DNA from 2 places in the Loktanella sp. M215 genome. Region 1 is predicted to be linked to the other one. Evidence: riboswitches for the same ligand, from Rfam matches in the RefSeq annotation. Region 1 holds a riboswitch; the other holds the start of a gene.

What was found. Region 1 has a riboswitch for thiamine pyrophosphate ahead of thiB (thiamine ABC transporter substrate binding subunit). Riboswitches for the same ligand answer to the same signal wherever they lie in the genome.
Region 2: it holds a riboswitch for thiamine pyrophosphate, as region 1 does, so the genes downstream of both, thiM (hydroxyethylthiazole kinase) here and thiB (thiamine ABC transporter substrate binding subunit) in region 1, are expected to answer to the same signal.

What each region holds. Positions count from the first base shown of each region.
Region 1 covers NZ_WMEA01000001.1:1,560,676-1,576,258, reverse strand. The annotation lists gene GLR48_RS07715 (cytochrome b) at 1-1,143, shown strand, start outside; gene GLR48_RS07710 (cytochrome c1) at 1,161-2,024, shown strand; gene GLR48_RS07705 (thiamine ABC transporter ATP-binding protein) at 2,076-2,768, opposite strand; gene GLR48_RS07700 (thiamine/thiamine pyrophosphate ABC transporter permease ThiP) at 2,755-4,254, opposite strand; gene thiB (thiamine ABC transporter substrate binding subunit) at 4,254-5,243, opposite strand; TPP riboswitch at 5,279-5,376, opposite strand; gene GLR48_RS07690 (dicarboxylate/amino acid:cation symporter) at 5,450-6,784, opposite strand; gene aroC (chorismate synthase) at 6,986-8,092, shown strand; gene GLR48_RS07680 (PRC-barrel domain-containing protein) at 8,158-8,505, opposite strand; gene GLR48_RS07675 (LysR family transcriptional regulator) at 8,628-9,506, opposite strand; gene GLR48_RS07670 (alpha/beta hydrolase) at 9,636-10,553, shown strand; gene GLR48_RS07665 (DoxX family protein) at 10,550-10,906, shown strand; gene ffh (signal recognition particle protein) at 11,082-12,584, shown strand; gene GLR48_RS07655 (GNAT family N-acetyltransferase) at 12,749-13,279, shown strand; gene GLR48_RS07650 (GNAT family N-acetyltransferase) at 13,305-13,877, shown strand; gene GLR48_RS07645 (chorismate mutase) at 13,874-14,170, shown strand; gene rpsP (30S ribosomal protein S16) at 14,212-14,625, shown strand; gene rimM (ribosome maturation factor RimM) at 14,722-15,246, shown strand; gene GLR48_RS07630 (hypothetical protein) at 15,243-15,583, shown strand, end outside.
Region 2 covers NZ_WMEA01000001.1:3,036,040-3,051,622, reverse strand. The annotation lists gene GLR48_RS15125 (class II 3-deoxy-7-phosphoheptulonate synthase) at 1-319, shown strand, start outside; gene GLR48_RS15120 (3-oxoacyl-ACP reductase) at 442-1,206, opposite strand; gene thiD (bifunctional hydroxymethylpyrimidine kinase/phosphomethylpyrimidine kinase) at 1,209-2,012, opposite strand; gene thiE (thiamine phosphate synthase) at 2,009-2,659, opposite strand; gene thiM (hydroxyethylthiazole kinase) at 2,650-3,432, opposite strand; TPP riboswitch at 3,479-3,567, opposite strand; gene GLR48_RS15100 (PAS domain-containing protein) at 3,754-4,392, opposite strand; gene GLR48_RS15095 (YicC/YloC family endoribonuclease) at 4,597-5,481, shown strand; gene gmk (guanylate kinase) at 5,486-6,121, shown strand; gene GLR48_RS15085 (gamma carbonic anhydrase family protein) at 6,122-6,646, shown strand; gene GLR48_RS15080 (trans-sulfuration enzyme family protein) at 6,643-7,848, shown strand; gene GLR48_RS15075 (sensor histidine kinase) at 7,870-8,895, shown strand; gene GLR48_RS15070 (DUF4188 domain-containing protein) at 8,892-9,365, opposite strand; gene GLR48_RS15065 (PstS family phosphate ABC transporter substrate-binding protein) at 9,559-10,593, shown strand; gene pstC (phosphate ABC transporter permease subunit PstC) at 10,679-11,884, shown strand; gene pstA (phosphate ABC transporter permease PstA) at 11,881-13,200, shown strand; gene pstB (phosphate ABC transporter ATP-binding protein PstB) at 13,212-14,012, shown strand; gene phoU (phosphate signaling complex protein PhoU) at 14,040-14,750, shown strand; gene phoB (phosphate regulon transcriptional regulator PhoB) at 14,756-15,442, shown strand; gene GLR48_RS15035 (M24 family metallopeptidase) at 15,482-15,583, shown strand, end outside.

The sequences.
Region 1 (15,583 bases):
ATGCACTACACCCCCCACGTCGACATGGCCTTTGCGAGCGTCGAGCACATCATGCGCGACGTGAACGGCGGCCACATGATCCGCTACTTCCATTCCAACGGCGCGTCGCTGTTCTTTGTCGCCGTTTATCTGCACATCTTCCGCAGCCTGTATTACGGATCGTACAAGGCCCCCCGCGAGGTGACGTGGATCATCGGCATGCTGATGTATCTGCTGATGATGGGCACCGCCTTCATGGGCTACGTGCTGCCCTGGGGCCAGATGTCGTTCCACGGCACGGCCGTCATCACCGGCCTGTTCGGCGCGATCCCCTTCATCGGGACCTCGATCCAGACTTGGCTGCTGGGCGCCGGCGCCGTCGGCCAGCCCGCACTGAACCGCTTCTTCTCGCTGCACTACCTGATGCCCTTCATCCTGCTGGGCCTGACGATGGTGCACATCTGGGCATTCCACACGACCGGCAACAACAACCCCACCGGTGTCGAAGTGCGCCGCACGTCCAAGGAAGACGCCGAGAAGGACACCCTGCCCTTCTGGCCCTACTTCGTGATCAAGGACCTGTTCGCCCTCGCGGTGATCCTGGCCGTGTTCATGGCGGTCGTCGGTTTCATGCCGAACTATCTGGGACACCCGGACAACTATGTCCCCGCGAACCCGCTGGCAACACCGTCGCACATCGTGCCGGAATGGTACTTCCTGCCGTTCTACGCGATCCTGCGCGCCTTTACCGGTGACGTCTGGGTGGTGCAGCTGGTGAACTGGGTCAGCTTCGGCATCATCGACGCCAAGTTCTTTGGCGTGCTGGCGATGTTCGGTGCGATCGCGGTCATGGCGCTGGCGCCCTGGCTCGACACCTCGTCTGTCCGTTCGGGCCGCTTCCGCCCGACGTTCAAGTGGTGGTTCGCGCTGCTGGCCGTCGACTTCGTCGTGCTGATGTGGGCCGGCGCGCAGCCTGCGGAATTCCCCTACGACTGGATTTCGCTGATCGCCGCCACCTACTGGTTCGCTTACTTCCTGATCATCCTGCCGCTGCTGGGTGTCATGGAAAAGCCGCTGGCGCAGCCTGCCACCATCGAAGACGACTTCAAATCGCACTACGCTCCGACCGGTGGCACCACGACCATCGTGACCCCGGCAGAGTGAGAAAGGACCACGTGACCATGTTTCGCACACTCACCATGACGGCCCTGACGGTATTGGCGCTCAGCGCCGGGGCCGCCACCGCCGAGACGGAAGTCGAGATCCACGATTTCGACTTCCCGTTCGAGGGTCCTTTCGGCAGCTACGACACCATGCAGCTGCAGCGCGGACTGAAGATCTATACCGAGGTCTGCTCCTCATGCCACGGCATGACCCGCGTGTCGTTCCGCACCCTGTCGGACGAAACCGGCCCCGCGATCCCCGAAGACCAGATGCGCGCCTACGCGGCAAACTTCGAAGTCTTCGACAAGACGCTGGCCGACGGCGCGGGCGACTACCGCGCCGCCACACCGGCGGACTACTACCCGGCATCGTCGTTGGCCAACGCGCCCGACCTGTCGCTGATGGCCAAGGCGCGCGCGGGTTTCCACGGCCCCTACGGCACCGGCATCAGCCAGTTCGTGAACGGCATGGGCGGCCCGGAATATATCGCCTCGCTGCTGGAAGGCTACCGGGACGAGCCGGAATGTGCCGCCACGATGGAAACCCCGATGGAGGGTTACTACAACGTGGCCTTCGCCAACGGCGGTTTCCCTGATGCCTGCAAGGACGAGCATGGCCACCACACCGTGCCCGGCAGCTGGATCGCGATGCCGCAGCCTCTGTATGGCGAGGATGTGACCTTCGACGACGAGAGCGCCAACAGCCTCGAAGACGAAGTGCAGGACGTCGCCGCCTTCCTGATGTGGACAGCAGAGCCGAAGCTGGTCGCGCGCAAGCAGGCTGGCCTGACTGGCGTGATCTTCCTTAGCGTGCTGTCCGTGTTGCTGTACCTGACGAACAAGCGCATCTGGGCACCACACAAGAACAAGCTGAAGCACTAAGCTGCTGACAGCGCAAGGAAGGCCCGCCATCACTGGCGGGCCTTTCGCGTTTCAGGTGCCAAGATAAGCGCGCAAGGCGGCGGGCGGGTCGGCAAACAGGGCGGCGGTGTCCCGCGCGGGGTTCGCCATCCCGTCAGCCACCAGCACGACCTGATTTGCAAAGTCACGCGCGTCCTGCGGATCATGGGTCACGACAATGACCGTCCGCCCCCGCCCCACCAGCCTGTCGCGCACCAGCGTCAGCATCTCGTGCCGCAACGACGGGCCGAGGGCGGCAAAGGCCTCGTCCAGCAACACGACGGGCCGGTCCGCCAGCAGGGCGCGCGCCAGCGCCGCCCGGCCCTGCTGTCCGCCAGACAGGGCGCGCGGTTTGCGGTCACCCATCCCCGCCAGACCCACGGACGCCAATGCAGCATTGACCTGTCCCTGTTGCGGCGCGATCAGCCGCAGGCGCGGGGCCAGCGCCAGGCCGACGTTCTGCGCAATGGTCAGGTGGGGGAACAGGTTGTTGTCCTGAAACAGCATCGTGACGGGCCGGTCGCCCGGGATGCGTGCGGTGATGTCCGTGCCATCCCACAGGATGCGCCCGGCGCGCGGTGCAAGGAATCCTGCAACCGCGGCCAGCAGCGTCGACTTGCCACCGCCGGACGGGCCGATCACGGCAGTCAGGCCCGGCGCAATCTGCAGATCGGCGGTCAGGCGAAAGTCCCCTTGCGCAAGCGTCACGCCGTCAAGCGTCAACATCCATGCGCCCTCCACGATCGCAGATCCAGAAGACGCCCAGCGCCAATGCCAACAGCAGCAAGGCCGCCCCCGCCGCCGCATCCATGCGGTAGGCGCCCATCAAGCGATACATCGCTAGCGGCAGCGTCTCTTGCGCGTCGGTGGCAAAAAGCGCGATGACGCCAAGGTCCCCGAGCGACAGGGCCGCCGTCAAACCCGCCGCGAACCCCAGCGGGCGGCGCAGGCGCGGCAGGATTACGATCCGCAGCAGGGACAGGCCGCGCAGGCCCAGTGTTTCAGCCAAGCGCCCGTAGCTTGCGCGGATGTCCGTCACGGCAGGCCCCAGCACGCGCAGCACGAAGGGCAGCGCCATGACCGCGTTGACGCAGAGTGTCACCGGCAGGGCCAAGGTCGCGGGGTTCGCAAGCGGGAAAAGCATCAGGAACAGCCCCGTCCCCATGACCAGCGCGCTGGCCGCCAGCGGCAGCACACCCACGATCGACATCACGATCCCCCCGCGCAGCGCAAGCGACAGGCCCAGCAGCAGGCAGAGCACCGTCGATCCCGCCGCCACGGCAACGGACCGGCCCGCTGCTGCCCAGACGCCCGGTCCCAGATCAGCCAGCCCCGGCACGCCGCGCCAGACAACCATCGCCAGCGGTGTCGCCAGAAACAGCGTCACTGCGAGTAACCAGGCCCAGTCCCAAGCGCTCTGGTCCCAGCGGGCGACGACGCGGTCCAGACCGCTGCCGAAGCCGTCCACCGGCGTCACGCGCCACGCGATCACCGCCGCTACGGCGCACAATCCGAACTGGATGCAGGACAGCAAGGCCGCACGGCCAAGGTCGAAATCAAAGCGCACCGCCTGCCAGATCGCAAGCTCGACAGTCGTGGCCTTTGGCCCGCCGCCCAGCGTCAGGGCCACGGCAAAGCTGGTCAGGCAGATCAGGAAGATCACCAGCACCGCCCCCGGCACGACGCGGGCCAGCATGGGCCGTTCCAGCAGTCGCCAGATCGGGGCGTTCAACTGGGCGGCCAGCTGGAACCGCTCTGCCGGGATCGACAGCCAGCCTTGCAGGATCAGGCGCACGGCGAGTGGCAGATTGAAGAAGACATGCGCCAGCACCACGCCGCCCGCGCCGTAGATCGACACGGGTGCGACGCCAAGGCCCGCCAGACCGGCGTTTAACAGCCCGCCACGCCCGAAGACGGCCAGCAGGCCCAGCACAGCCACGATCACCGGCAGGATGAAAGGTGCGCCCAGCAGCATGACCAGCGCGCCGCGCCAGCGGAACCGCCGCCGCGCCAGCGCGCGCGCCACCGGCACCGCCAGTGCCACGCTGACCAAGGCCGACACGATGGCCTGTCCGACGGTAAACCGGATCGCGGCCCAGTCGCCGGACGACAGCCCGCGGCCCACCTCGGCCCGCAGGGCGACGGCCAGAAGCGTGCCCAGCGTCAGCGCCAGCACAAGTGCTGCAGACAGCCACGCCGGCAGGCTGCGCATCACTGCGACAGGGCTGTGCGCCACGTCTCGACCAGTGCGTCGCGCACGTTTGCCGCGTCCTGCGACGACAGCAGCAGGCCCTTTGACGGGACCGTCAACGTGTCGAAACCGGTGGGCAAGCTGACCTTGGTTGCGGGATACATCCAGTTCGTTTCCGGAATCACGTCTTGAAAACCGGGCTGCGCGATGAAGGCCATGAACTGATCCGCCAGCGCCGGCTGGTCGGTATTCGCCACCTTGGCCGCGACCTCGACCTGCAAATAGTTGCCCTCGTCAAACGCCCACGACGTCTTGGTGTCGTCGTCCTCTGCGATCAGGTGATAGGCGGGCGAGGTGGTGTAGGACAGCACCGCGTCCGCCTCTCCGGCCAGAAAGAGGTTGTAAGCTTCGGTCCAGCCGGGCGTCACGGTGACGATGTTGTCCGCAAGGTCGGCCCAGATTTGCGGCGCCTCGTCGCCATAGACCGCATGCACCCACATCAGCAGCCCCAGACCGGGGGTGGACGACCGGGGATCCTCGATCACGATCTTCAGGTCGCTGTCGGCCAGCGCGCGGAACGACGTGACGGGTGCTGTGTCCTTGTTCGCGACAAAGGCGAGGTAGCCCCAGTCGAACGGCAGGAAGGTGTCGTCGTCCCACGTCACCGGCATGGTCAGATCGGCGGTGACACCATGCGGCGCGAAAAGCCCCGTGTCGCGGGCGGCGGCGGTCAGGTTCGTATCCAGACCCAGCACCACGTCAGCGTCCGTGCGCGGCCCTTCCAGTTGCAGCCGCGCCAGCAGGGCGGCACCGTCGCCGGCACTTGTGAACACCAGATCGCAGGCGCATTCCGCCTCGAAGGCCTTCTCGATTGCGGGGCCCGGGCCCCATTCGCTGGTAAAGCTGTCGTAGGTCAGCACGTTCAGCACGGGCGTCTGGGCGAGCGCTGTGCTGGCACACAGGATCGCACCGACGCTTGCAAGGCCGAGACTCAAGGTTTGGGTCTTCATGTCATCCTCCAAAACGACGGGCGGAATGGGGGACAGCGTGATTGCCGGACCTTCCCTCCGCCGGTCCTAACCGGTTCAGGTTCAACGGGTCCGCTTGCGCATCTCAGCCAGATTGGCCCCCCGAGGTGCGGCGACGTTAACGATGCCATTTACAAATGAAAAGGGCCGCAGTCTCCTGCGGCCCCCGTTCCTAAATGTCGGCCCGTTCAGGCGATGGCGTGGTCCGGCAGATGCGCCTCGCCCTCGCCGGTGGTGCCGGCATCGGGGTTGTCGAAGATCGCAAGGTCGATCTTGCCTTCGCCCTTGGCGACGATGGTCGTCACGATCGCGTCGCCGGTGATGTTCACCGCCGTGCGGATCATGTCCATCAGGCGGTCGACGCCCAGGATGATCGCGATCCCCTCGATCGGCAGGCCGACCTGCGTCAGCACCATCGTCAGCATGACAAGGCCCACCCCCGGCACACCGGCGGTGCCGATGGAGGCGAGGACCGCCATGCCGATGACCGTGAGGTAGCCCATCAGGCCAAGGTCGATGCCATAGACATTGGCGAGGAACACCGTCGCCACGCCCTGCATGATCGCGGTGCCGTCCATGTTGATCGTCGCACCGAAGGGGATACAGAAGGACGCAACGCTTTCATCCACCCCCACACGTTCCGTCGTGCACTGATACGTGACGGGGATCGTGGCGTTCGACGACGCCGTCGAGAAAGCAAAGATCTGCGCCGGGCGCATCTTCTTCATGAAGGTGATCGGGCTAAGGCCCGTCAGCAGCTTCAGCATGCCGGGCAGCGTCAGGAACAGGTGAATGAACAAGGCACCCACCAGCGTCAGCACATAGGCAATCACGGGCAAGAACAGGCCCAGACCCTGTTCGGCAAACGTCTTGGCGATCAGGGCGAAGACGCCGTAGGGGGCCGCCCGCATGACCAGATCGACGATCTTCATCATGACTTCGTTCATGTAATCGCAGGCCTCGACGAACGGCTTGGACCGGTCGCCCAGCATCAGGACCGCTATGCCAAGGATCACCGTATAGAAAATGACCTGCAGCATTTCGCCACTCGCGAAGGCTGCAATCGGGTTCGTGGGGACGATCGCGGCGAAGACGTTCCAGACGCTCGGCGCCTCTGCGGCCGAAATCCCGCTGGCGTCGATGCCGGTCATGTCGAACCCCTTGCCGGGTCCGATCAGCGTGGCTAGCACCAGTGCCACGGTGATCGCGAGCGCGGTGGTAAAGATGTAAAGGCCGAAGGACTTCGTCCCCACCCGGCCCAGCACGCGGACATCGCCGATCCCGGCGACACCGCCGATCAAAGAGAAGAACACCAGCGGCACGACCAGCATCTTGAGCGCGTTGACGAACATCTTGCCGATCATGCCAAAGAATCCGGCAACGACGTAGTCGTTGATGAAAGGCATGTTGACCGTGTTGAAGACGACGCCGACAAGGATTCCGAGGCCCATCGCCAGCATGATCTTCATGGTCAGCGACATCTTTCCGTCGCCGCCCGAAGGTGTGGTTGTTGCGTCCGCCATTGGACGTCTCCCCATGTTTTGAACTTTGTTCACTCCTTTCAGGCTGGCACAGAACGCCGCGTTTGGCGACGAAAACATGTTACAAAATTGTAATGTGCCTTGTTTCAAAGGCTTGCCCGCGCAATTTAAGGGCGAATCGCCCGAATTGAACCCGGCGCGGCTATGGTTTAAGCCCGCTGCAACAACAGCGAGGCGCCCCCCATGTCGGTCAATTCCTTCGGTCACTTGTTCCGCTTCACCACATGGGGCGAAAGCCACGGCCCGGCCTTGGGTGCCACCATCGACGGCTGCCCGCCGGGCGTGCCGTTGGAGCCTGCGATGATCCAGCAGTGGCTGGACAAGCGCCGCCCCGGCCAGAACCGGAACATGACCCAGCGCAACGAACCCGATGCGGTGGAAATCCTGTCCGGCGTCTACGAAGGCCGCACGACCGGCACGCCGATCCAGCTGATGATCCGCAACACCGATCAGCGGTCCAAGGATTACGGCGATATCCTGAACACCTTCCGCCCCGGTCACGCCGACATCACCTATCACCAGAAATACGGGCTGCGCGATCCACGCGGCGGCGGCCGGTCGTCGGCCCGCGAAACGGCGGCGCGGGTCGCGGCGGGTGGCGTGGCGCGCGAGGTCATTGCCAGCCTCGTGCCCGACCTGCAGATCACGGGCTACATGGTGCAGATGGGCGAAAAGACGATCGACCGCAGCCGGTTCGACTGGGACCAGATCGGACAAAACGACTTCTGGTGCCCCGATCCTGTCGCGGCCAAGGAATTCGAGGCCTACCTCGACTGGTTGCGCAAGGATGATCACAACAGCGTCGGCGCGGTGATCGAGGTCGTGGCGCGGCGCGTGCCTGCGGGCATCGGCGCGCCGGTCTATGCCAAGCTCGACACGGACCTTGCCGCCGCGATGATGAGCATCAATGCCGTCAAGGGCGTCGAGGTCGGAGACGGCATGGCCGTCGCGGCCCTGACCGGGCGCGAGAACGCGGACGAGATCTTCTTGGGGAACGACGGGCTGCCGATGTATTCGTCCAACCACGCGGGCGGTATCCTGGGCGGGATCAGCACCGGGCAGGACGTGGTCGTGAGGTTCGCGGTCAAGCCGACATCGTCGATCCTGTCACCGCGCAAGTCGATCACGATGGACGGCAAACCGACGGAAGTGGTTACCAAGGGCCGCCACGACCCTTGCGTCGGCATCCGCGCCGTGCCCGTGGGCGAGGCGATGATGGCCTGCGTGATCCTCGATCACATCCTGCTCGACCGCGGCCAGACCGGCGGGGTGCGTGGCCGGATCGGCTGATCCGGCCACGTCATTAACCCTTTGATAAGGTGACCGTTCGCCTTCCCCGCGGATAAGGTCGACCGTCAGATCCAGTAGGGCGCCAGACCGTAATAGTCGTGCAGCCGTGCCTCGTAGTCGCGGTCGCGGTCCCAGGTGTCGGACCGTTCCGGCGCGCCGGTCAGCTGGTCCTTGGTCAGGTCGGTGACGTATCCACCCAGCCCGGTATCATAGCGCAGGGATTTCCACGGCAGCGGCTGATGCTCTTCGCCCATGCCCAGAAACCCGCCAAAGTTCATCACCGCATAGGCGACGTTGCCGGACTGCTTGTCGATCATCAGATGGTCGATATGACCGATCTGCTGGCGGTCCGCGCCATAGACTTCGGTGCCGTTCACACGGCTGGAATCGATCAGATTGTGTTCGCTCTGCATGTCGTATCCTTTCGTGATACTGTGCAGACCGAACCCGCAGAACGCCCTTGCGGTTGCACGCCCGTCCGGCACATCGGCAAAAGACTGCGCCAGTTTCAGCAAGACCCCGCCCCGTGGCGCGTTCAGTCGGACCAGTCGGTCGTATGCGCCTTGAGATAGCTGAGGAAGGTCTGGACCTTCACGCTGCGGTGCAGATCGACGTGCGTCACCAGCCACAGCTGCGCCGCCCATTCGTCGCGCGATGGCATCACGCGCTTCACCTCCGGGTGCAGCGGCAGCTCCAGTTCCGACATGAAGCCGATGCCGGCGCCTTTCAGAATGGCATCGGTCATCACCCGCATGTCGGTCGCGCGCAGCACCATCCGCTCTGGCCCGACCTTTTCGTGCAGCCAGCGGAAGAAGGGCGCGCGGTGCGGTTCTTCGACATGGCTGACGAAGACGTGGTTCTTCAGGTCATCCTCATCCGCGGGCATGCCGTAATGCGCGATGTAGTCGTCGGACGCGACCAGTGCCATGCGCTGGGTAACTAGCGACTGCACGACATTGTCAGGCTCCGACGGTTGCTTGCCCGCCCGGATCGCCACATGCGCCTCGCCGTATTCCAGCCGCAGGACCCGGTCGCCGGTCAGGAACTGCAGGCGGATTTCGGGATACTCCCGCTGGAACCCGACCAGCACGGGCATCAGGATCGGCCCCAAAGACGCCAGGGAGGTCACGACCAGACTGCCGCGCACGCCCTCGCCCAAGCCCTTGATCCGGCCTGCCAATTGCGTGAACTGCTCGTCCGTGGCCTGTGCGACGCGCAGCAGGTCGGTGCCAGCCTCGGTCGCGGTGTAGCCGCGCGCATGACGCTGGAACAGCTTCACGCCCAACCGCCCTTCAAGCGCGTCGATATGGCGGATCACCGTGGCGTGGTGAACGCCCAAGGTCTCTGCCGCCCCACTGACCGTGCCGGCGCGCGCCACCTGAAAGGCCGTACGGATTTCGTCCCAGCTGTCCATCTCGGCGTCCTGTGCGTTCGGGAACATTTCCACACAGATTTCGACAATTCGGTTCGGATTTGCAATGTCGAATCGGCGCGACACCGCAACACGCTTGACCGGCGTGACACACGGACCGACATAGGTGACATGCCGTCATTGCCCCAACGCCTTGCCACGCTGAACGCCCGCCTGGTGCAAAAGCCGCTTCTGGCGCTGGTCGGCAGCCCCTACATCCTGCGTCGCCTGTTCACGCTCAACGCGGTCATCGGCGTCCGCACGCCCAAGGGACTGACGCTGGAACCTGTGCAACTGGGGCGGCGGACCTGTACCCTGTGCGACATGGGCCAGCCCCACAACCACGGCACGCTGCTTTACATCCACGGCGGCGCCTTCATGCTGGGCAACCTGCGCGGCTATCGCCATCTGGTGGCCCGCCTGGGGCAGGCGGCGGGCATGCGCGCGGTATTTCTCAACTACCGCCTCGCGCCGGAACACCCCTTCCCCGCGGGCCTCGACGATGCAGAGGCCGCGTGGCGCGCCCTTGCGGCCGATCCCGCGTCGGGACCGCTGGCACTGGCGGGCGACAGCGCGGGCGGCAATATCGCACTGGCCCTGCTGGGGCGGATCCTCGCCAAGGGATTGCCGATGCCCGCCGCCGTCGCGGCGCTGTGCCCGGTGACGGACCTGCGGTTGCAGAACCCGTCGCTGACCACGAACCGGCGTCACGACCCGCTGGTGTCGACCCGCTGGGGTGCCCGCGGCGTCGCCGCCTATCTGAACGGCGCGGATCCCGCGCAACCGGACGCCTCGCCGATCCTGGGCGATTTCCATGGTGCACCGCCCGTGCTGATCCATACGGACACGACAGAGGTGCTTTATGACGACGCCCGCCTGATGGCCCGCCATCTGCGCGCGCAGGACGTCGATGTGACCCTGACCGAAAGCACCGGCCTGCCCCACGTCTGGCACATGAACGTCGGCCGCACGCCAGAGGCGGACGCCAGCGTCGCCGCCGTCGGTGCGTTTCTGGCAAAGCACGCGGCGCGCGCTACCTCCGCTTCATGAAAATCATCATCACGCTCCTCCGCGCCGCCCTTACCGTGGCCTTCCTCTATTTCGGTCTGCGCAAGCTGACCTCCGGCGCCGCTGACGTCGCGATCTACGATGCCATCGGTTTCGGCCAATGGCCGCGCTATGTGACGGGCACGGTCGAGGTGCTGGGCGCCATCGGCCTGTGGGTGCCCGGCGTGCAAGGGTTCGCCGCCCTGCTGTTGATGGCCACGGTCATGACGGGGACGCTCGCGCTGCTGCTCTTCACGACGCTGCCATTCTGGCACCTGATCCTGCTGACCGTCGCCTGTGCCGCCGTCGCCTATGCCTACGCCGCCCAGATCGGCGCCCGCCTGCCCCGCGCTTGACTCGGGCCCCCGCACCTTCTAAACGCCACCCAACACCCGGAAGCACAGCCTTCCGGTCCCTCGCTGGTCGGGGGATCGCCCCTCGTCAGCGCGTTGCGCCCACGGGGGCGTTACTGCATTGATCGTCTGGTGCTATAAGATGCCCCGGATGTAACGAGATACGGGGCACGCGCCGATGTTCGAGAACCTATCAGACCGCCTGTCAGGCGTCTTCGACAAGCTGACCAAGCAGGGTGCGCTGTCCGACGACGACGTGAAAACCGCCCTGCGCGAGGTGCGCACCGCCCTGCTGGAGGCTGACGTCTCGCTGCCCGTCGCGCGCGACTTCGTCGCCGCCGTGCAGGCCAAGGCGACCGGTCAGGCCGTCACCAAGTCGATCACCCCCGGCCAGCAGGTCGTCAAGATCGTCCATGACGAGCTGGAGCGCGTGCTGACCGGCGACACCGATCCCGGCGCGCTGAAGATCGACAACCCGCCTGCGCCGATCCTGATGGTCGGGCTGCAAGGCTCCGGCAAGACCACGACCACCGCCAAGCTGGCAAAGCGCCTGAAAGAGCGTGAGGGCAAGCGCGTGCTGATGGCCTCCCTCGACACCAACCGCCCCGCCGCGATGGAACAATTGGCGATCCTCGGCGTGCAGATCGGCGTCGACACCCTGCCCATCGTCAAGGGCGAAACCCCCGTCCAGATCGCCAAACGCGCCAAGATCGCGGCCAGCTTGGGCGGCTACGACGTCTACATGCTCGACACTGCGGGCCGTCTGCACATCGACGCCGAACTGATCGCGCAGGCCGCCGCCGTCCGCGACATCGCCAACCCGCGCGAGACGCTGCTGGTGGTGGACGGCCTGACCGGTCAGGACGCGGTCAACGTCGCGCAGGAATTCGACGACAAGATCGGCGTCACCGGCGTCGTGCTGACCCGGATGGACGGCGACGGTCGCGGCGGTGCCGCCCTGTCCATGCGCGCCATCACCGGCAAGCCGATCCGCTTCGTCGGCCTTGGCGAAAAGATGGACGCGATCGAGACCTTCGAGCCGTCGCGCATCGCCGGCCGCATCCTTGGCATGGGCGACATCGTCGCCCTCGTCGAAAAGGCGCAGGCCACGATCGAGGCGCAGCAGGCCGAAAAGATGATGAAGCGGTTCCAGCAGGGCCGGTTCAACATGAACGACCTCAAGATGCAGCTGGAACAGATGCTCAAGATGGGCGGGATGGAAGGCATGATGGGCATGCTGCCCGGCATGGGCAAGATGTCCAAGCAGATGGACGCCGCCGGCATCGACGATTCGATCCTGCGCCGCCAGATCGCCCTCATCAACTCGATGACCAAGAAGGAACGCGCCAACCCCGACCTGATGGCCGCCAGCCGCAAGAAGCGGATCGCCAAGGGCGCAGGCCTTGAGGTCAGCGAGTTGAACAAGCTGGTCAAGCAGCACCGCCAGATGGCCGACATGATGAAGAAGATGGGCAAGGGCGGGATGCTCAAGAACGCGATGAAGCAGATGATGGGCAAGGGTGGCGGCATGCCCGACATGAACGACCCCGCCGCCATGCAAGAGGCCGCAAAAGCCCTGCAAGGCAAGATGCCCGCCGGGGGCATGGGCGGCCTCCCCGGCCTCGGCGGCGGCGGCATGAAATTGCCCGCCGGCCTCTCCGGCTTCGGCAAGAAGAAATAAGCGATGCCCGTCTTCATCCTCGCTTTTTCCCCAATACTCCCGCCGGAGGCATCCCGCCCTCACCGCCGGGCAGCGCGGTGCCGCCTGACGCAGCCGCGCGGTCAGGCCTTGTGCCGCATCCGCACGCTCTCCCTCGCCCAAGCCCCCACCACCGAGGTCTCCGCATGAAGACGCCCGCCGCTCCCACCCTTCAGACCGGCCGCCTGATCCTGCGTCGCCCTGCCCCGGGCGACTGGCCGGCGTTCCGCGACTTCATGATGTCGGACCGTGCCACATTCTTTCACCAGCAGGGCAACCTCGGCAGCATCTGGCGCAGCTTTGCCGCCGAACTGGGCCATTGGGACATCTTCGGTTGCGGCATGTGGGCCGTGACCCTGCGCGGCGACGATACCGCGCTGGGCCTGATCGGCCCCTGGACGCCGCCCGACTGGCCGGAAACCGAAATCGGCTGGATGATCTTCGATGCCGCCACCGAAGGCACCGGCATCGCGTCCGAGGCTGCCCGCGCGAGCTTGACCCATGCCTTCAACGTGCTGGGCTGGACCACCGCGGTCAGCTACATCCACCCGGACAATACCCGGTCCGTGGCCCTGGCCGAGAAATTGGGCGCCGTCCGCGATCCCAAGGCCCCGCGCCCCGCCAACTACGACGACAGTGCCGTCTGGCGGCACCACGCGCCCAACACCGACCACTGACACCCGCATCATCCGGAGACTCTCCATGACCATCCACCCCTGGGAACAGCCCCCCGCCGGACAGGCCGCCATTGCCGCCGACCGCATCGTGCAGGCGCTGCCGCGCATCGCATCCGACCGCACCTTCCTGCGCGGGCCCCACATGGAAGACTTCGACGTCTTCGCCGATCTGGTGACCTCCGACCGTGGCCGCTACGTGTCCGGCCCGCTGACCCGCGAAGGCGCCTGGGACGATTTCATCCAGCTGACCGCCAGCTGGATCCTGCGCGGCTGCGGGCTGTGGACGGTCGAGCATCAGGACGACAAGCGCGTGCTGGGCTTCGTGTTGCTGGGCCACGAGACCGGCGATCCAGAACCCGAACTGGGGTTCCTGTTCACCGAAGAGGCCGAGGGCGAAGGCTATGCCTTTGAAGCCTCCGAGAAGGCGCGCAACAATGCCTGGAACGCGCTGAGCTTCGAGACGCTGGTCAGCTATATCGACCCGGACAATGACCGCGCGATTGCGCTGGCAAAGCGTCTGGGTGCCGAAAAGGGGCCCGGCGCAATTCACGACGGCTGCGAAGTCTGGCGCTATGCCCGGCCGGAGTATGACCTGTGACCGACGACACGACCCGCGCCGCCGAGATCCTGAAGGATCACCGCGCCAGCATCGACCGGCTGGATGCGATCCTTGTCTATACGCTGGGCGAGCGGTTCAAGCACACACAGGCCGTGGGCCGGCTGAAGGCGGAACACGCCCTGCCGCCCTCGGACCCCACGCGCGAGGCGACGCAGATCGCCCGCCTCACCCATCTTGCGGATCAGGCCGATCTGGACCCTGAATTCGCCAAGAAATTCCTGAATTTCATCATTCAGGAAGTCATCCACCACCACGAACAACACAAATCCTGACGGCACCCGCTGTCATCCAATCCAAAGAAGGACTTACACCAATGGCCATGAAAATTCGTCTCGCCCGCGGCGGCTCCAAGAAGCGCCCCTATTATTCCATCGTCGCCGCCGACAGCCGCATGCCGCGCGACGGCCGCTTCAAGGAGAAGCTGGGCACCTACGCACCGATGCTGGCAAAAGACGACGAGAACCGCGTCAAGATGGACATGGAGCGCGTGCAGTACTGGCTGGATCAGGGTGCGACCCCGACCGACCGCGTCGCCCGCATGCTGGAAGCTGCCGGCACCCTGCCCAAGAAGGACCGCGCCAACCTGAAAAAGGGTGAGCCGGGCAAGCAGGCCGTGAAGCGCGCCGAGGAAAAGGCCGCCAAGCAGAAGGCCATCGACGACGCCGCTAACGCGCCGAAAGAGGCGCCTTCCGAAGAGACCACCGAAGAGGCCGCAGCACAAGAGTAATCCTGTCTGCGCCGGGCCGGATCGCCACGTCGATCCGGCCCACCGCTTCTTTGCCGGGTGCTGCATACCAGCGCCCCGCCAAGCAGAGGGTTTGCCATGACCACCACAACCGATCCGAAAGTCATCGTGGGCCGCCTGTCGGGGTCCTTCGGCGTGCGCGGCGAGGTGCGGCTGAAATCCTTCTGCGCCGACCCCGAGGCCATCGCGGATTATACGCCGCTGACCACCGACACCGGCCTGACCTTTGCGCAGGTCGTGCTGACCGGGCAGATCAAGGGCGGCTTTACCGCGCGCCTTGACGGCGTGGTGACCAAGGAAGACGCCGACGCGCTGACCAATGTCGACCTTTACGCCCTGCGCAGTGCCCTGCCAGCGCCCGCGGACGACGAATACTACTACGCCGATCTGGAAGGTCTGACCGTGCTGGACACCGGCGGCGCGACGCTGGGCCGGGTGGTGCGGGTCGTGGATCACGGCGCGGGCGATCTGCTGGACATCGCCGTGCCGGGACAGTCGGAAACAGTGCTGCTGCCCTTTACGCAGGCACTGGTGCCCACGGTCGATCTGACCACGCGCCGGATCATCGCGGACCCGCCCGAAGGCCTCTTTCCCGCGCCATGACCGAGATCCTGCTGCATCCGGGGTTCCACAAGACGGGCACAAGCTCGATCCAGCATTTCCTGTGGCTGAACCGCGCGACGCTGGATGCATATTTCACCTCTGTCATGCTGCGGCACCTGAAGCCCGTCGTGCAGATGGCCTGCCGCTTTTCCCGCAGCCAGAACCCCGCCGACCTGCTGGACATGGTCCCTGCCCTTGACGCGGCGCTGGCAGAGGCCGCCGTGCACCCCGGCCAGAACCTGCTGATATCCTGCGAGGGACTGCTGGGCCACCTGCCCGGCTGGCCGGATGTGGACACCTATGCAGCGGCACCGACGTTGATCGCCTATCTGACCGG
Region 2 (15,583 bases), 1.5 Mb from region 1:
GCACGGCAACACGATCAAATCTTCCTCGGGCTACAAGACACGGCCCTTCGAGAGTGTGCTGCGCGAGGTCCGCGAATTCTTTGACATCCACAATGCCGAGGGCACGATCCCCGGCGGCGTGCATTTCGAGATGACGGGCAAGGACGTCACCGAATGCACCGGCGGCGTGCGCGCGGTGACGGACGAGGACCTGTCCAGCCGCTATCACACCGCTTGTGACCCGCGTCTGAACGCCAGCCAGTCGCTGGAACTGGCCTTTCTGGTGGCCGAGGAACTGGGCGAACGCCGCGTCAAAATGGCCGACGCTAAGGCCAGCTGATCAGCCGGCAATGCGTATGAAAAAAGGCGTCCCGTTAGGGGCGCCTTTTTTATATCACAGAGGACTGCTGAGCGGGACAAACCGACCATGCATGGCAGAGCCACGTGGCCGCCATAGCCCATTCAACCGAAGACCAGCCCACCGTCGACAATCAGGTTCTGCCCGGTCACGGCCCGCGCCCATGGGCTGGCAAAAAAGAGTGTCGCGTCCGCGACTTCCTCTGGTGTGGTGACCGACCCCAGGGGGGTGCTGCTGGCGATCAGATCGAACACCGCCTCCGGTGTCGCGGCACTGGCGTCGGTGGTGCGTAAAAGACCGCCAGAGACCATGTTGACGGTAATGCCCTTCGGTCCCAGTTCTGCGGCAGCGGTGCGCGTCAGCGCCAGCAGGGCGGCCTTTGCGGATGTGTAATCGTGGTAGGGCACGACGGGATTTTGCAGCAGATTGGTCCCGATGGTGATGATGCGGCCAAAGTGCGCGGCCTCCATCGCCGGAACCACCGCCTTGATCACGTTCAGCGCGCCCAGCACCGCTGTCGCGTGCTGCGTCAGCATGTCGGCGGCAGGCAGGCTGGCGAGAGTCTTTCTCGCATCGCCGTTGAAGCTGAAATCAGCCAGCGCGTTGTGAACGACGGTCGTGATCGGACCCAGCCGGTCGGTCGCCTCTGCGACCATCGCGGCGACGGCATCGGCGTCCGTCACGTCCGCGCGCACCGCAATCGCCCGGTCCCCCAGGCGGTGGGCCAGGGCCTGCGCCGCCGACTGGCTGTTGCGATAATTGATGACCACGCCGGCCCCTGCGTTGGCGAACGCGGTCGCGATGGCCGCGCCAAGCCCGCGCCCCGCGCCGGTCACCAGCACGGTCTGCGCGTTGATTGCTTGCGACATCGTCAGTCCTTCCAGAGGGTGTGAAAATGATGGACGGGCCCATGCCCGCGCCCGACGGACAGCGCGTCTGCGGCACCGATCGCGCCGGTGACATAGCGTTTGGCCACATCGACCGCCGTGGCGATGTCAGCCCCCTGCGCCAGTTGGGCCGCAATGGCGGATGACAGCGTGCATCCAGTCCCATGCGTGTTTTTTCCCGGCCTGCGCGGCGCGTCGAACCAATGCAACTGCCCCTGCGCGAACAGCACATCGGGGCTGTCCGGCTGCGCCAGATGCCCGCCCTTTACAAGCACCGCTGCGGGGCCAAGATCGGCCAGTGCCCTGACCTGATCCGCCATCGCCGCCCGGTCTGTGGCCTCGTCCCGTCCCAAAAGCTGTGCAGCTTCGGGCAAGTTGGGGGTGACAAGGGTCGCGAGCGGCAAAAGCGCGTCGCGCAGGGCCGTGATTGCATCCTCTGCCAGCAACGACGCGCCACCCTTCGCGACCATCACCGGGTCGAGAACGATGGGGATGTCGCGATGCACTGCCAAGGCATCTGCGATCACGCGGGCAATCTCGGCTGTCGCGATCATGCCGATCTTGACCGCATCGACGCGCACATCGTCGAAGACGGCCTTGATCTGCGCCGCCACGAACGCGGACGGCACCCATTCCACAGCGCTGACGCCTTGCGTGTTCTGGGCCGTCAGCGCCGTCAGCGCGGCCATGCCGTAGGTTCCGTTCGCGGCAAAGGTCTTCAGATCGGCCTGAATGCCGGCGCCGCCGGATGGATCCGATCCGGCGATTGTCAGGACATTTCTGATCATCTGTCGTCTCCGTTTGAAACAGTCAGGGCGTGGCGCAGGGCCCGGGCGGCCCGTTCGGGGTCCGGTTGACCGCAGATTGCGGACACGACGGCCATGCCGTCGCATCCGGCGGCCAGCACGCCCGCCGCGTGATCGTGCTTCAGTCCGCCGATGGCCACGCAGGGCAAGGCGGCGACGCGCGCCAGTGCCGCCAGACCGTCCATGCCGATGCTTGGCTTGTGATCGGCCTTCGACGTTGTCGGAAACACGGTCCCGAGGCCGAGATAATCCACCGCGTCCGGATCGGCGGCGCGCACCTGATCCACCGTTTCGCACGACAGACCGATGATCTTGTCGGGTCCCAGCCGCGCGCGCGCCGCAGTGACCATGAAGTCATCCTGACCCAGATGAAGTCCATCCACATCGGCGGCCAAGGCGGCATCAACGTCGTCGTTGATGATCAGTGGCACGCCGCTGCCCGCCAGCGCTTGCTTGACCGCACGGGCTGCGGCTATGCGGTCTCGTGTGGATCCCGTCTTGTCGCGCAGCTGAACGCAGGTGACACCACCGCGCACGGCCGCCGTCACGACCGCAACCAGGCCATGCTGCGCACACAACGAAGGATCCGTCACAAGATACAGCCTGAGATGGTCGCGGATCAAAGCCATGTCAGCCGGCTCTCATCCAGATCTGCGGGTTGGATCGCGTAAAGCTGGTCGAGGAAGCCAACCGCGAAACTGCCGGGGCCAGTGGCTGTTGCAGCGGCGCGTTCTCCGGCTGTGGCGAAATGAACGAGGGCCGCGACGGCTGCATCAAACGGTGATGCGACGGCGGCGTATCCTCCCATGACGGCGGTCAGGGAACACCCCAGCGCCGTGACTTTCGGCATCAGGTCGGACCCGCCCCGCACGGTGACGGACCGCGATCCATCCGTGACAAAATCGACCGGACCGGTCACCGCAACGACGCAGCTTTGCCGCACCGCAAGATCGGTTGCGTTCCCCTGCGCATCGGACACGCGGTCGCCGCTGTCGGCCCCCTTGCCAGCGCCAGCCCCGCCGGCCAAGGCGATGATTTCAGACGCATTGCCGCGGATGATACTGGGGGCGTGCGCCAGAAGGTCCTGCGCCACATTCGCGCGATAAGGTGTGGCAAAATGGGCGACCGGGTCGAGGACCCAAGGCACGGCATGCGCTTTAGCCGCCTGTGCTGCGATCAGCATCCCGTCGCGCCACGGTGCGGACAGCGTCCCGATATTGATCGTCAAAGCACCTGCGACGGGCACAAAGTCGCCAACCTCTTCGACGGCGTGGATCATCGCGGGGGACGCACCTGCCGCCAGCGTGACATTCGCTGCGATATTCATGGCGACATAATTGGTGATGCAGTGAACCAGCGGCGTCTGGGCCCGCATCGCCCGCAGGGCCTCGTTGGGTGTCATGAGTGTCTCTCCAATCTTTGACAAGACGGAGAGATGCGCCAAAACCCAAAGTCAGACACAACCTCCCTCCGCCAGCATTATCTGGTTCAGGTTCAAAGGGTGCATCTCAGCCTTGCGGCGCCCCTGGCTCTGACAAGAGGGTCATGCAGAATACGACCGGTGTCAAGGCGACCGCATGTCATGGCTGGCGGGCCAAAGCGACTTCGCCGCAACCCATGCCAAGCGCATCGCTGGCGGAAAGGAGGCGACGCGAACTTTGGCGCGACGCGTCGATCAGGGCGCAGTCAATAGACGGGGCGTCGCATCAGGCCTGACGTCGCCTCAACCGTTGTTGACGACCAGCCGCAGCATCGGCCGCTGCCCCGGCACCGGGCGGGCCCGGTGGCTGCGGCGGTCGGCGAAGGGCAGGTCCAGATCGTCGAACCGCAGGGTCGCATCCTCGGCGATGTCGAAGCGATAGCTGCGGTTGCCCAGCGGGCCGGCGGCCACCAGCGCGCCCATCATGCGCGTGGTCTGACCGGCGGCGTCACGCATCGGCAGCAGCAGCAGTTCCGCCTTCATCGGCTGGCGGCCCAGTCCGCGCGCGGCGGTGAGCGGCAGGCCCACGATGGCGGGGGCGTCGAAGGCGGACTCGACAATGTTCATCGCCACATCGCGCGCTGCCGCGGTGAAGAACGTGCCGAAGGACATGCCGCGCGGGTCGATGCGCAGCAGGTCGTGCAGGCGCTGGCCCGCGACGCGGATGCGCACCGCCGACGGGGCCGTGCGGTGCAGCAGGAACGCATGGGGCAGGGCGTCGTGCAGGGCGTGGGGGTCCAGCTGCGCGTGAACCGGAATCTCGGTGCCGCTGCACATCTGCCGCCAGTCCGCCTCCAGCAGGCGCAGGACGGCCTGTTCGGCCTGGGGCAGGCGGTGCGCGGTGGTGTGATGGTCGGAACGGGTATCACTGCGGTCGAACATGGCAAAAACCTTCTCTGGCAACGGGGACGGCAATCCCGCCGGGGGGATGCGTTTGTTAAGAGAATATTAAATTTTTATCGGCCGAAATCACTTAAGAAAGTCTTAAGCGGTTAATCGGCCCCCGGGACGATGACAGGTGCGGCGGCCCCTTGCCCCGGGCGTCGGAATTCCCTTAGGTGCTGCCACGACCAACGGGGACCCCGCATGACGCATTCGATGACCGCCTTTGCCAGCCGCACCGGCCAGACCGACACCGCCAGCTGGCACTGGGAGATGCGGGGCGTGAACGGACGCGGTCTGGATATCCGCACCCGTCTGCCAGACGGCATGGACCGGCTGGAACAGACGCTGCGCACGGCCCTTGGCAAGGCGCTGCACCGGGGCACGGTCACGGTCAGCCTGCGGCTGACGCGGACCTCTGACGCGGTGGATCTGAATATTGACGAGGCGCAACTGGACCGCGTGCTGCGCGCGCTGGATCTGGTGCAGGAACGCGCCTTTGCAGCTGGCGTGACACTCGGCCAGCCAACCGCCGCCGACGTGCTGTCATCGCGCGGTGTGGTGGGCACCCCGGCACCGGGGAACGACGACGCGCTGATCGCGGCGCTGACCACGGATATCGGGCCGCTGCTGTCGGACTTCCGCGCCATGCGCAAGCAGGAGGGCGATGCCTTGCAACGCATCGTGGCCGACCAGCTGGACCGCATACGTGCCCATGTGGATCAGGCCCGCACGCTGGCCGAGGCGCGCCAGCCGCGCGTGCGCCAGACCCTGCGCGAAGCCTATGCCCGCATCATGGAGGTGACCGCCGCCGACGATGCCCGTCTGGTACAGGAACTGGCGGTGCTGGCTGTCAAACAGGACGTGACCGAGGAATTGGACCGCCTGAAGGCTCATGTCGCCGCCGCCTGGGACATCATTGAGGATGACGCCCCCGCCGGTCGCCGCCTCGACTTCCTCGCACAGGAGTTGAACCGCGAGGTCAACACGCTCTGTGCCAAGTCGCAGGATACGGAGCTGACGCAGGTGGGCCTTGCGCTGAAACTGGTCGTCGACCAGATGCGCGAGCAGATCCAGAACGTGGAATAACCCCATGGCAAGACGCGGTTTATTGATCATCCTGTCGTCACCCTCCGGTGCGGGCAAGTCGACGCTGGCGCGGCGCCTGATGGCCTGGGATCCGTCGCTGTCGTTCTCGGTCTCGGCCACGACACGTGCCCCGCGACCGGGAGAGATTGACGGCGTCGACTATCATTTTGTGGCCGAGCCTGCGTTCCGCAAGCTGGTGGACGACCGCGGCATGCTGGAGCACGCGCGGGTCTTCGACAACTACTATGGCAGCCCCAAGGCCCCCGTGCAGCATGCGATCGAAGCCGGGTCGGACGTGCTGTTCGACGTGGACTGGCAGGGCGCGCAGCAGATCGCGAATTCCGACCTGCAAGACGCTGTTCTGTCGATCTTTATCCTGCCGCCCACGATCACGGAACTGCACCGCAGGCTGGTGGAACGCGGGCAGGACGCGCCAGAGACGATCAACCGCCGGATGCAGAAAAGCTGGGACGAGATCAGCCACTGGGACGGTTATGACTACGTCCTCGTGAACGACGATCTGGACACGACAGAGGCGCAGTTGCGCACCATCATCAGCGCGGAACGCCTGCGCCGTGCGCAGCAGCCTGACCTGCTGGACCACGTCCGCACCCTGCAACAACAGTTCGAGGATCGTTGAATGCCCATTTATGCGCTTGGCAACCTGACACCTGATCTTGCCGACGATGTCTGGATCGCCCCCGGTGCCCATGTGCTGGGCCGCGTGCGGCTGGAACCGGGCAGCAGCGTCTGGTTCGGGGCCACCTTGCGCGGTGACAACGAGCTGATCAGCGTGGGTCAGGGCAGCAACATTCAGGAAAACTGCGTGCTGCATACGGACATGGGCTTTCCCCTGACGATTCATGCGGGCTGCACCATTGGCCACAAGGCGATGCTGCATGGCTGCACCATCGGCGCCAACAGCCTGATCGGCATGGGGGCGACGGTCCTGAACGGTGCCGTGATCGGCGCCAACTGCCTGATCGGGGCCGGTGCGCTGGTGACCGAAGGCAAGGTCATTCCCAATGGCAGTCTTGTCATGGGCGCGCCGGGCAAGGTCGTGCGGCAGTTGGATGACGCAGCCATCGGCCGCCTGCGGGCCTCGGCCCTTCACTACAGCGAAAATGCGGCGCGCTTTGCCCGCGATCTGAAAGAAATCAAATGACGCAGCCCTCGAAAGCCCCTCTGAAAAGCATCGTCCGCCGCACCCAGTGGCCGACGTCCGTGTCGCGCCCCGTGGTGACGCCGTTGCAGCCGTCCGTCGTCTACAGCAGCCCCGATCCCGATGCGCTGGACGCGCAATACGCGGACAAGTCCGGCTATACCTATGCCCGCGAAGGCCACCCCAACGCGCAGGTGCTGGCTGAGAAGATCGACATGCTGGAAGGCGTCGATCCGGCGTCGGGCGGCGGGATCGTCACAGGGTCCGGCATGTCGGCGATCGGGGCCGTGTTCCTGGGCCTGCTGAAGGCGGGCGACCATGTGCTGGGCGGCGATCAGCTTTACGGACGCTCCTTGCGGTTGATGGCGCAGGATCTGCCGCGTTTGGGGATCGAAACCTCGCTGGCCGATCCGACGGATGCGAAGGCGATGGAGGCCGCACTGCGGCCCAACACGCGCATGATCCTGGTCGAGGTCGTGTCGAACCCCACGATCCGCGTGGCGGATATGGAGGGGATCGTCGCACTGGCAAAGGCGCGCGGCATCCTGCTGGTGGTGGACAATACCTTCACGACTCCCGTGGCTTACCAGCCGTTGTTGCAGGGCGCGGATATCGTCGTGCATTCGGTGACGAAGCTGTTGGCGGGCCATTCGGACGCGACGCTGGGCTATGTCGCGACGCAGGATCCGGAGCTGCGGCGCCAGATGAACGACGCCAACGTGACATGGGGCCTGACGCCCAGCCCCTTCGACTGCTGGCTGGCAGAGCGTGGCTTGCATTCCTTCCACCTGCGCCACCGCGCGGCACAGGACAATGCGCGCCGTCTGGCCGATGCGCTGGCCGAGATGCCGGGCGTGAAACAGGTCCTCTATCCCACCCGCAGCGACCACCCGGACCACAACCGCGCCGTGGCCTTGCTGGACGGGCAGGGCGGCAACATGCTGTCCTTTGCCCTGCACGGCGGGCGCGAGGCGGCGAACAAACTGACGCAGGCGGCGCCGGATATCGCCTTTGCGCCCACGTTGGGCGACATCGGCACGACGCTGTCGCATCCGCCGTCGTCGTCCCACCGCGGGCTGACGCCCGAAGGGCGCGCAGCACTCGGGATCACCGAAGGGTTCTTCCGCGTCTCGGTCGGGGTCGAGGATGCGGATCTGCTGATTTCCGAACTGCGCACTGCGGTCGCGGCCGCCACCGCGACGTGACCCGGGGCGGGGCGCGCGCAGATGGCTGACACCTCCGCGATCCCGACAGCCGCCCTGCCGTTTCCGGTCATGCTGATCGCCGCCGACCAGACGGTCGCGGCGATCAGCCCGTCGCTGGCGGCGGTGCTGGGCCACCACGTCGTCGGGCGCCATTATATCAACGCCTTGCGCCAGCCCATCACGCTGGAGGCGATCGAGACCGCATTGCGCACGCGCCAGCCCGGCCAGACCCGCTGGCTGGGCAGTGACGGCGGGCGCGACACGACCTGGCTGGTGCATGTGACGCCGGACGCCGGGCGAATCGTGCTGACTTTTGAGGACCGCACCGCCGCCGAGGCCGTCGGCCAGTTGCGCCGCGATTTCGTGGCCAACGTCAGCCACGAGCTGCGCACGCCGCTGACCGCCCTGCAGGGCTTCATCGAGACCCTGCGCGGGGCCGCCCGCAACGACGCCGTGGCGCGCGAGCGGTTCCTGGGCATCATGGAGCGTGAGACGGCGCGGATGACCCACCTTGTCGACGACCTGCTGTCGCTGAGCCGGGTCGAGGAGAACGAGCGGATGCGCCCCGCCGCCGCCGTCGATCTGGGCGCGCTGGTCGCCGCGACGCTGGCGGATCTGGAACCGGTGATCGCGGCCTCTGGCGTCACCGTCACGCTGACGGACGACAGCGAGAGGGCGCTGGTCAAGGCGGACGCCAACCAATTGCGGCAGGTGATCGGCAACCTGATCGAGAACGCGGTCAAATACGGTAGCAGCGGCGGTGTGCTGATCGTGACGCTGGACGCCGTGACGCAGCACCGGGTGCTGCGCGGCGAGGGCGTGGCGCTGCATGTGCAGGATCGCGGGCCGGGCATAGCGCAGCATCACATTCCCCGCCTGACCGAGCGGTTCTACCGCGTCGATACCCACCGCAGCCGGGCGCTGGGGGGGACCGGGCTGGGGCTGGCCATCGTCAAGCATATCGTGAACCGGCACCGGGGGCGGCTGCTGATCGACAGCACGCTGGGGCAGGGCACGACCTTTACGGTGATTCTGCCCACAGCCTAACCGCGCAACCGCGCGCGCGCCGCATTGCGGTTGCCGGTCGCGGGCAGACGTTCTGCCACGCGGCCAAGGCCGTAGGGCGGCATGCCAGCATAGATTGCTTCATATTCACCGGCGCGGACCAGATAGGTTTCGTGCCAGATGCCGACGTCGCCGCGGCTGTCCTTCATACGCCCATTGAAGGCCGTCCAGGCGGGAAAATGCGCGCGGTCGGGCGCGCGGGCGTAGGATTCGAGGTGATCGAAGCTGCGCCAGTATTGCACGATGCACTGCCGGTTCAGGCCGTTGTGGCCCAGAAAACCCGTCTCTGACACCGGGCGGGCCGCCAGTTCCTGCAACATCCGCGGCATGGCCATCAGGGCGGGCACCCATTTGTGCGGCTTGTGCCAGGCGTTGATGCGCAGACCGATCAGGAAGACGACGAAATCACCTTCGATCCGGGCGGACATGCGGCGGGGGTCGATGGGCGGCATGGCGATCACCGGGATGCTAAGGGGGCTGCGCGCAGCCTAGGCGCTGCGCAGAAAATAGCTACCGCCAAGTTAATTTCCGCGCTGTCATAAAACTTTTACAAGGTTGTCACAAAAGCGTAGTGGCCGGACCCTAGGTGGACGGCAGCGGTCGGACCCGGGGGGTTCGATCCATGAAGCCTGACAGGAGCAACACATGTCATTCATGAAAATCGCAACCTCTGCCCTTGCGATCACTGCCGCCACCGTCACCGTCGCCGCCGCGCAAGGCCGCGACAACGTGCAGATCGCGGGTTCGTCCACCGTCCTGCCCTACGCGAACATCGTCGCGGAAGCCTTTGGCGAGAATTTCGATTTCCCGACGCCTGTCGTCGAATCCGGCGGCTCTTCGGCCGGTCTGAAGCGGTTCTGCGAAGGCGTGGGTGAAAACACCGTCGACATCGCGAACGCCAGCCGCGCCATCAAGGACTCGGAGATCGAGACCTGCAACGCGAACGGCGTGACCGACATCATGGAAGTCCGCATCGGCTATGACGGCATCGTCTTTGCCAGCCAGATCGACGGCCCGGCCTTTACCGCCTTCACCGAAGATCAGTGGTACAAGGCGCTGGCCGCCGAACTGCCCGTCGACGGCAAGATGGTCGCCAACCCGAACAAGACCTGGGCCGACGTCGATGCGTCGCTGCCCGCCGAAGACATCATGGCCTTCATCCCCGGCACCAAGCACGGCACCCGTGAAGTGTTCGAAGTGAAGGTGATCGAGGCCGGCTGCGAATCCTCGGGCAACAAAGAGGCGATCATGGCGATCACCGCTGACGAGGACGCCACCATGACCGCCTGCACCGCGATCCGCACCGACGGCGCCTCTGTCGACATCGACGGCGACTACACCGAGACGCTGGCCCGCATCGACGCAAACCCGAACGGCGTCGGCGTCTTCGGTCTGTCCTTCTACGAGAACAACACCGACAAGCTGAAGGTCGCGACCATGGGCGGCGTGGCCCCGTCCACCGAGACCATCGCATCGGGCGACTATCCGGTGTCGCGTCCGCTGTTCTTCTACGTCAAGAAGCAGCACATCGGCGTCATTCCCGGCCTGAAGGAATACACCGAGTTCTTCGTCAGCGACGACATGGCAGGCCCCGACGGCCCGCTGGCCGAATACGGTCTGGTGTCCGACCCCGAGCTGGCCGCGACGCAGACCGCAGTGGCCGACGAGACCACGATGTAATCAGGCCTTTGCCTGATCCTTGGGCCGGGCGTGCGACAGCATGCCCGGCCCGTCCTGTCCCATACGTCAGACCGAAAGCTGCCCCATGTCCCTGACGCTTCCCCTTGTGGTCATCATCGTGCTGGCGGTCATCGGATCGTTGCTTGCGCGCAGGCGCGCCCTGTCCGTCTCCGGCGGCGATATCCGCCATCTGGCGTCCCTGCCAAAACAGCACGGGTTGAACGCGATCCTGTCCACGGTCGTCCCACCACTGCTGGCGATCGTCGTCTGGCTGATGGCAGCACGCATCCTTGAATACCGGGGGCTGGCCCCGATCTGGGTGCCGCTTGCGATCATGGCGCTGGCGCTGGCCGGGGTGATCCTGTCGGTGCTGAAGGTGTCGAACACCTTTCGCGCCCGCACCGCGTCCGAAACATGGATCAAGGTCCTGCTGATCGGCGCCTCGACCATCGCTATCCTGACGACCATCGGCATCGTGTTTTCGATGCTGTTCGAAACCGTCAGCTTCTTTCAGCAGTATCCTTGGCAAAAGTTCTTCTTCTCGACCAACTGGTCGCCCAATTTTCGCGGCAATTCCGACCTTGGCATCCTGCCGCTGCTCTGGGGCACGCTTTACATCAGTTTCATCGCACTGGCCTTTGCCGTGCCGACGGGCCTTTTCGCCGCGATCTACCTCAGCGAATACGCCAGCCCGCGGGTCCGCGGTATCGCCAAACCGGCGATCGAGATCCTCGCCGGTATCCCCACCATCGTTTACGGCCTTTTCGCGCTGACCACTGTCGGCCCGTTCCTGCGCGATTACTTCGCGCAGCCGATGGGGTTCGGCGACAGCGCCTCGTCCGTGATGACCGCTGGCCTTGTCATGGGGATCATGCTGATCCCCTTCGTCAGTTCATTGTCCGACGACATCATCAACGCCGTGCCGCAGGCGATGCGTGACGGATCGCTTGGACTGGGTGCGACCAAGTCGGAAACCATCCGTCAGGTCGTCGTGCCAGCCGCCTTGCCGGGGATCGTCGGCGCCGTCCTGTTGGCGGCATCGCGCGCCATCGGCGAGACGATGATCGTCGTGCTGGGGGCAGGGGCTGCGGCCCGCATCTCGCTCAACCCGTTCGAAGCGATGACCACCGTCACCGTCAAGATCGTCAGCCAACTGACGGGCGACACCGACTTCGCCTCGCCCGAAACGCTGGTCGCCTTCGCGCTCGGGCTGACGCTCTTCGTCATCACCTTGGGGCTGAACGTCCTCGCCCTCTTCATCGTGCGCCGCTACCGGGAGCAATACGAATGACCAAGTCCCTTTACACCGAAGACGCCCGCACCAAGCGGCGCAACGGCGCAGAGCGGCGGTTCAGGGCCTACGGCGCGGCAGCCATCGGCATTGCCATGGTGGCGCTTGTGATCTTGCTGACATCCGTGGTGACGCAAGGCATCGGGGCGTTCCGCCAGACCTATATCTCTGTCGACGTGCCCCTGCCGGAGGCCAAGCTGGACAAGTCCGGCACCCGCGATCTGGCGGTGATGAGCAAGGTCACGACCATCGGGTATGCACCGCTGCTGGAGCAGGGTCTGGTCGATGCGATTGCCGCCGCCGGGATCCAGACTGACCTGTCCAAAAAGGACATCGGCAGCCTGATTTCCAAGGAAGCCCCCGCCACGGTGCGCGACATGGTGCTGGCCAACCCCGATATGATCGGCAGTCCGCACCGGTTCGATCTGCTGGCCGACGGCCGTGTCGACGGCTATTTCAAGGGCCGTGTCACCATGGCAAGCGCCGCGCTGGACAAGAACACCAGCCCGGAAAAGCTGGAATTGGCTGACAAACTGGTCGATGCGGGCATCATGCAGGTCAAGTTCAACTGGGCCTTCCTGACCGCCCCCGATGCGTCGGACCAACGGCCAGAGGCGGCGGGGCTCGGTGTCGCGATCCTCGGCTCGCTTTACATGATGATCGTAGTACTGGTGCTGGCCCTGCCGATCGGTGTGGCAGCGTCCATCTATTTGGAGGAGTTCGCCCCCAAGAACCGCTGGACCGACGTGATCGAGGTGAATATCGCGAACCTCGCCGCCGTACCCTCCATCGTTTACGGCATCCTGGGCCTCGCGATCTTCATCAACTTCATGCAGTTCAACCAGTCCTCGCCGCTGGTGGGCGGCATGGTGCTGGCGCTGATGACGCTGCCGACGATCATCATCTCGACCCGGGCTGCACTCAAGGCCGTGCCGCCGTCGATCCGCGATGCGGCTTTGGGCGTCGGTGCCAGCAAGATGCAAAGCGTGTTCCACCACGTCCTGCCGCTCGCCGCACCCGGCATCCTGACCGGCACGATCATCGGTCTGGCGCAGGCGCTGGGGGAAACCGCACCGCTCTTGCTGATCGGTATGGTCGCCTTCGTGCGCGACTACCCGGAGGCCTATTCCAGCGCCACGGGCCTCTTCGGCGATCCTTCGACCGCCTTGCCGGTGCAGATCTACAACTGGACCCAGCGCGCCGACCCGGCCTTTGTCGAACGCGCGCAGGGTGCCATCATCACGCTGTTGGTCTTTTTGCTGATCATGAATACGGTGGCCATCATCCTGCGCCGCCGCTTTGAACGCCGCTGGTAGGAGTTGCCGCAATGGAAGACATGTATCGAATGGACAAGGCGATGAACGCACAGCAGGACGTCAAGATCTCGGCCCGGAACGTGAACGTCTATTACGGCGAAAAACACGCCATCAAGGACGTGAGTGTCGAGATTGCCGACAAGACCGTGACCGCTTTTATCGGCCCGTCGGGCTGTGGCAAGTCGACATTTCTGCGCTGTATCAACCGGATGAACGACACAATTGATATTGCCCGCGTCACCGGCGACATCCTGATCGACGGCGAGGATATCACCGATCCGCGCGTCGATCCGGTGCAGCTGCGCGCCAAGGTCGGCATGGTGTTCCAGAAGCCGAACCCGTTTCCCAAGTCGATCTATGACAACGTGGCCTACGGCCCGAAAATCCACGGCCTCGCCCGTAACAAATCCGATCTGGACGAGATCGTGGAACGTGCCCTGCGCCGCGGTGCGATCTGGGAAGAGGTCAAGGACCGCCTGCAGGAACCCGGCACCGGGTTGTCCGGCGGCCAGCAGCAACGTCTGTGCATCGCCCGCGCCGTGGCGACGGAACCCGAGGTTCTGCTGATGGACGAGCCGTGTTCGGCCCTTGACCCCATCGCGACAGCACAGGTCGAGGAGCTGATCGACGAATTGCGCCAAAGCTACTCGGTCGTGATCGTCACGCACTCGATGCAGCAGGCGGCGCGCGTCAGCCAGCGGACCGCCTTCTTTCACCTTGGTAACATGGTGGAATACGGCGAGACCGACAAGATTTTCACCAACCCCGAAGACCCCCGGACCGAGAGCTACATCTCTGGCCGGATAGGATAAGGCCGGATTGGAAAAGGAATGACACCCGTGAAAGAGCAACATATCTCCTCGGCCTACGACCGCGATCTGGACGCGATCACGACGCTGATCCTGAAAATGGGCGGGCTGGTCGAGGATGCGATCCTGCAAGCCGCCGAGAGTCTCGCGAACCGCGACGTCGAACTGGCCGAAAAGGTCCGCAAGGGCGACAAGGTCATCGACGCACTGGAGTTGGAAATCAGCGAGGCGGCGGCCCGGACCATCGCCCTGCGTGCGCCCGTGAGCCGGGACCTGCGGTCGCTGCTGACCGTCCTGCGGCTGGCCGCGGCGCTGGAACGGATCGGCGACTACGCCAAGAACATGGCAAAGCGCACGTCCGTTCTGGTCGACATGACGCCCATCGCCGGCGCCGAGGCCAGCTTGCGCCGCATGGCCCGCGAAGTGCAGGGCATGCTAAAGAATACGCTGGACGCCTATATCAAGGGCGACGCGCAACTGGCCGAGGACGTGCGCCAGCACGACCAGGACGTCGACCAGATGTACAACGCCCTGTTCCGCGAATTCCTGACCTTCATGATGGAAGACCCGCGCAACATTACGGCCTGCATGCACTTGCATTTCATGGCTAAAAACATCGAACGCATGGGCGATCTGACCACCAACATGGCCGAACAGGTGATCTACCTGATCACCGGAGAGATGCCCGAGGAAGCGCGGCCCAAGAGCGACCGCACATCCTACATGAAAGAGCCGGAGTAAGCGCCATGGCCGCCCAACCCCACGTCCTGATCGTCGAGGATGAAGAGGCGCAGCGCGAAGTGCTGGCCTACAACCTCGAAGCCGAAGGCTTTCGCGTCAGCCGCGCCGAGGATGGCGAGGAAGGGCTGATGCTGGTCGCAGAGGACGCGCCGGACGTCATGGTGCTGGACTGGATGCTGCCGCGCGTGACGGGGATCGAGGTCTGTCGCCGCTTGAAGATGGACCCGGCCACGCGAGGGATCGCGATCATCATGCTCTCGGCTCGCACAGAGGAAGTGGACAAGGTCCGCGGTCTGGAAACCGGGGCGGATGATTATGTCACCAAGCCCTATTCCGTGACCGAGCTGATGGCGCGCGTGCGCAGCCAGTTGCGCCGGGTGCGGCCGACGACCGTGGGGCAGGTGCTGGCTTTCGACGACATCCTGCTGGACGCCGAAACCCACCGCGTGTCCCGCGACGGGGCCTCATTGAAGCTGGGTCCGACGGAATTTCGGCTGCTGTCCACCTTCATGGAAAAGCCGGGTCGGGTCTGGTCGCGGGACCAGCTGCTCGACCGGGTCTGGGGCCGCGACATCTATGTCGACACACGGACCGTCGATGTGCACGTCGGGCGCCTGCGCAAGGCGCTGACGGCCACCGGCGGCAGCGATCCGGTGCGGACGGTGCGCGGCGCGGGCTACGCGCTGGGATAATCGTTGCGCGGTGCGCGGGGTCGGGCGCATATTCGTGCCATGACACATCCGAATCCCGCCTTCGCGCCCGCCGAATACGCCGCCCGTCTGGCCCGCGTGCAATCCACGATGGAACATGCGGGCCTTGATTGCCTGTTCATC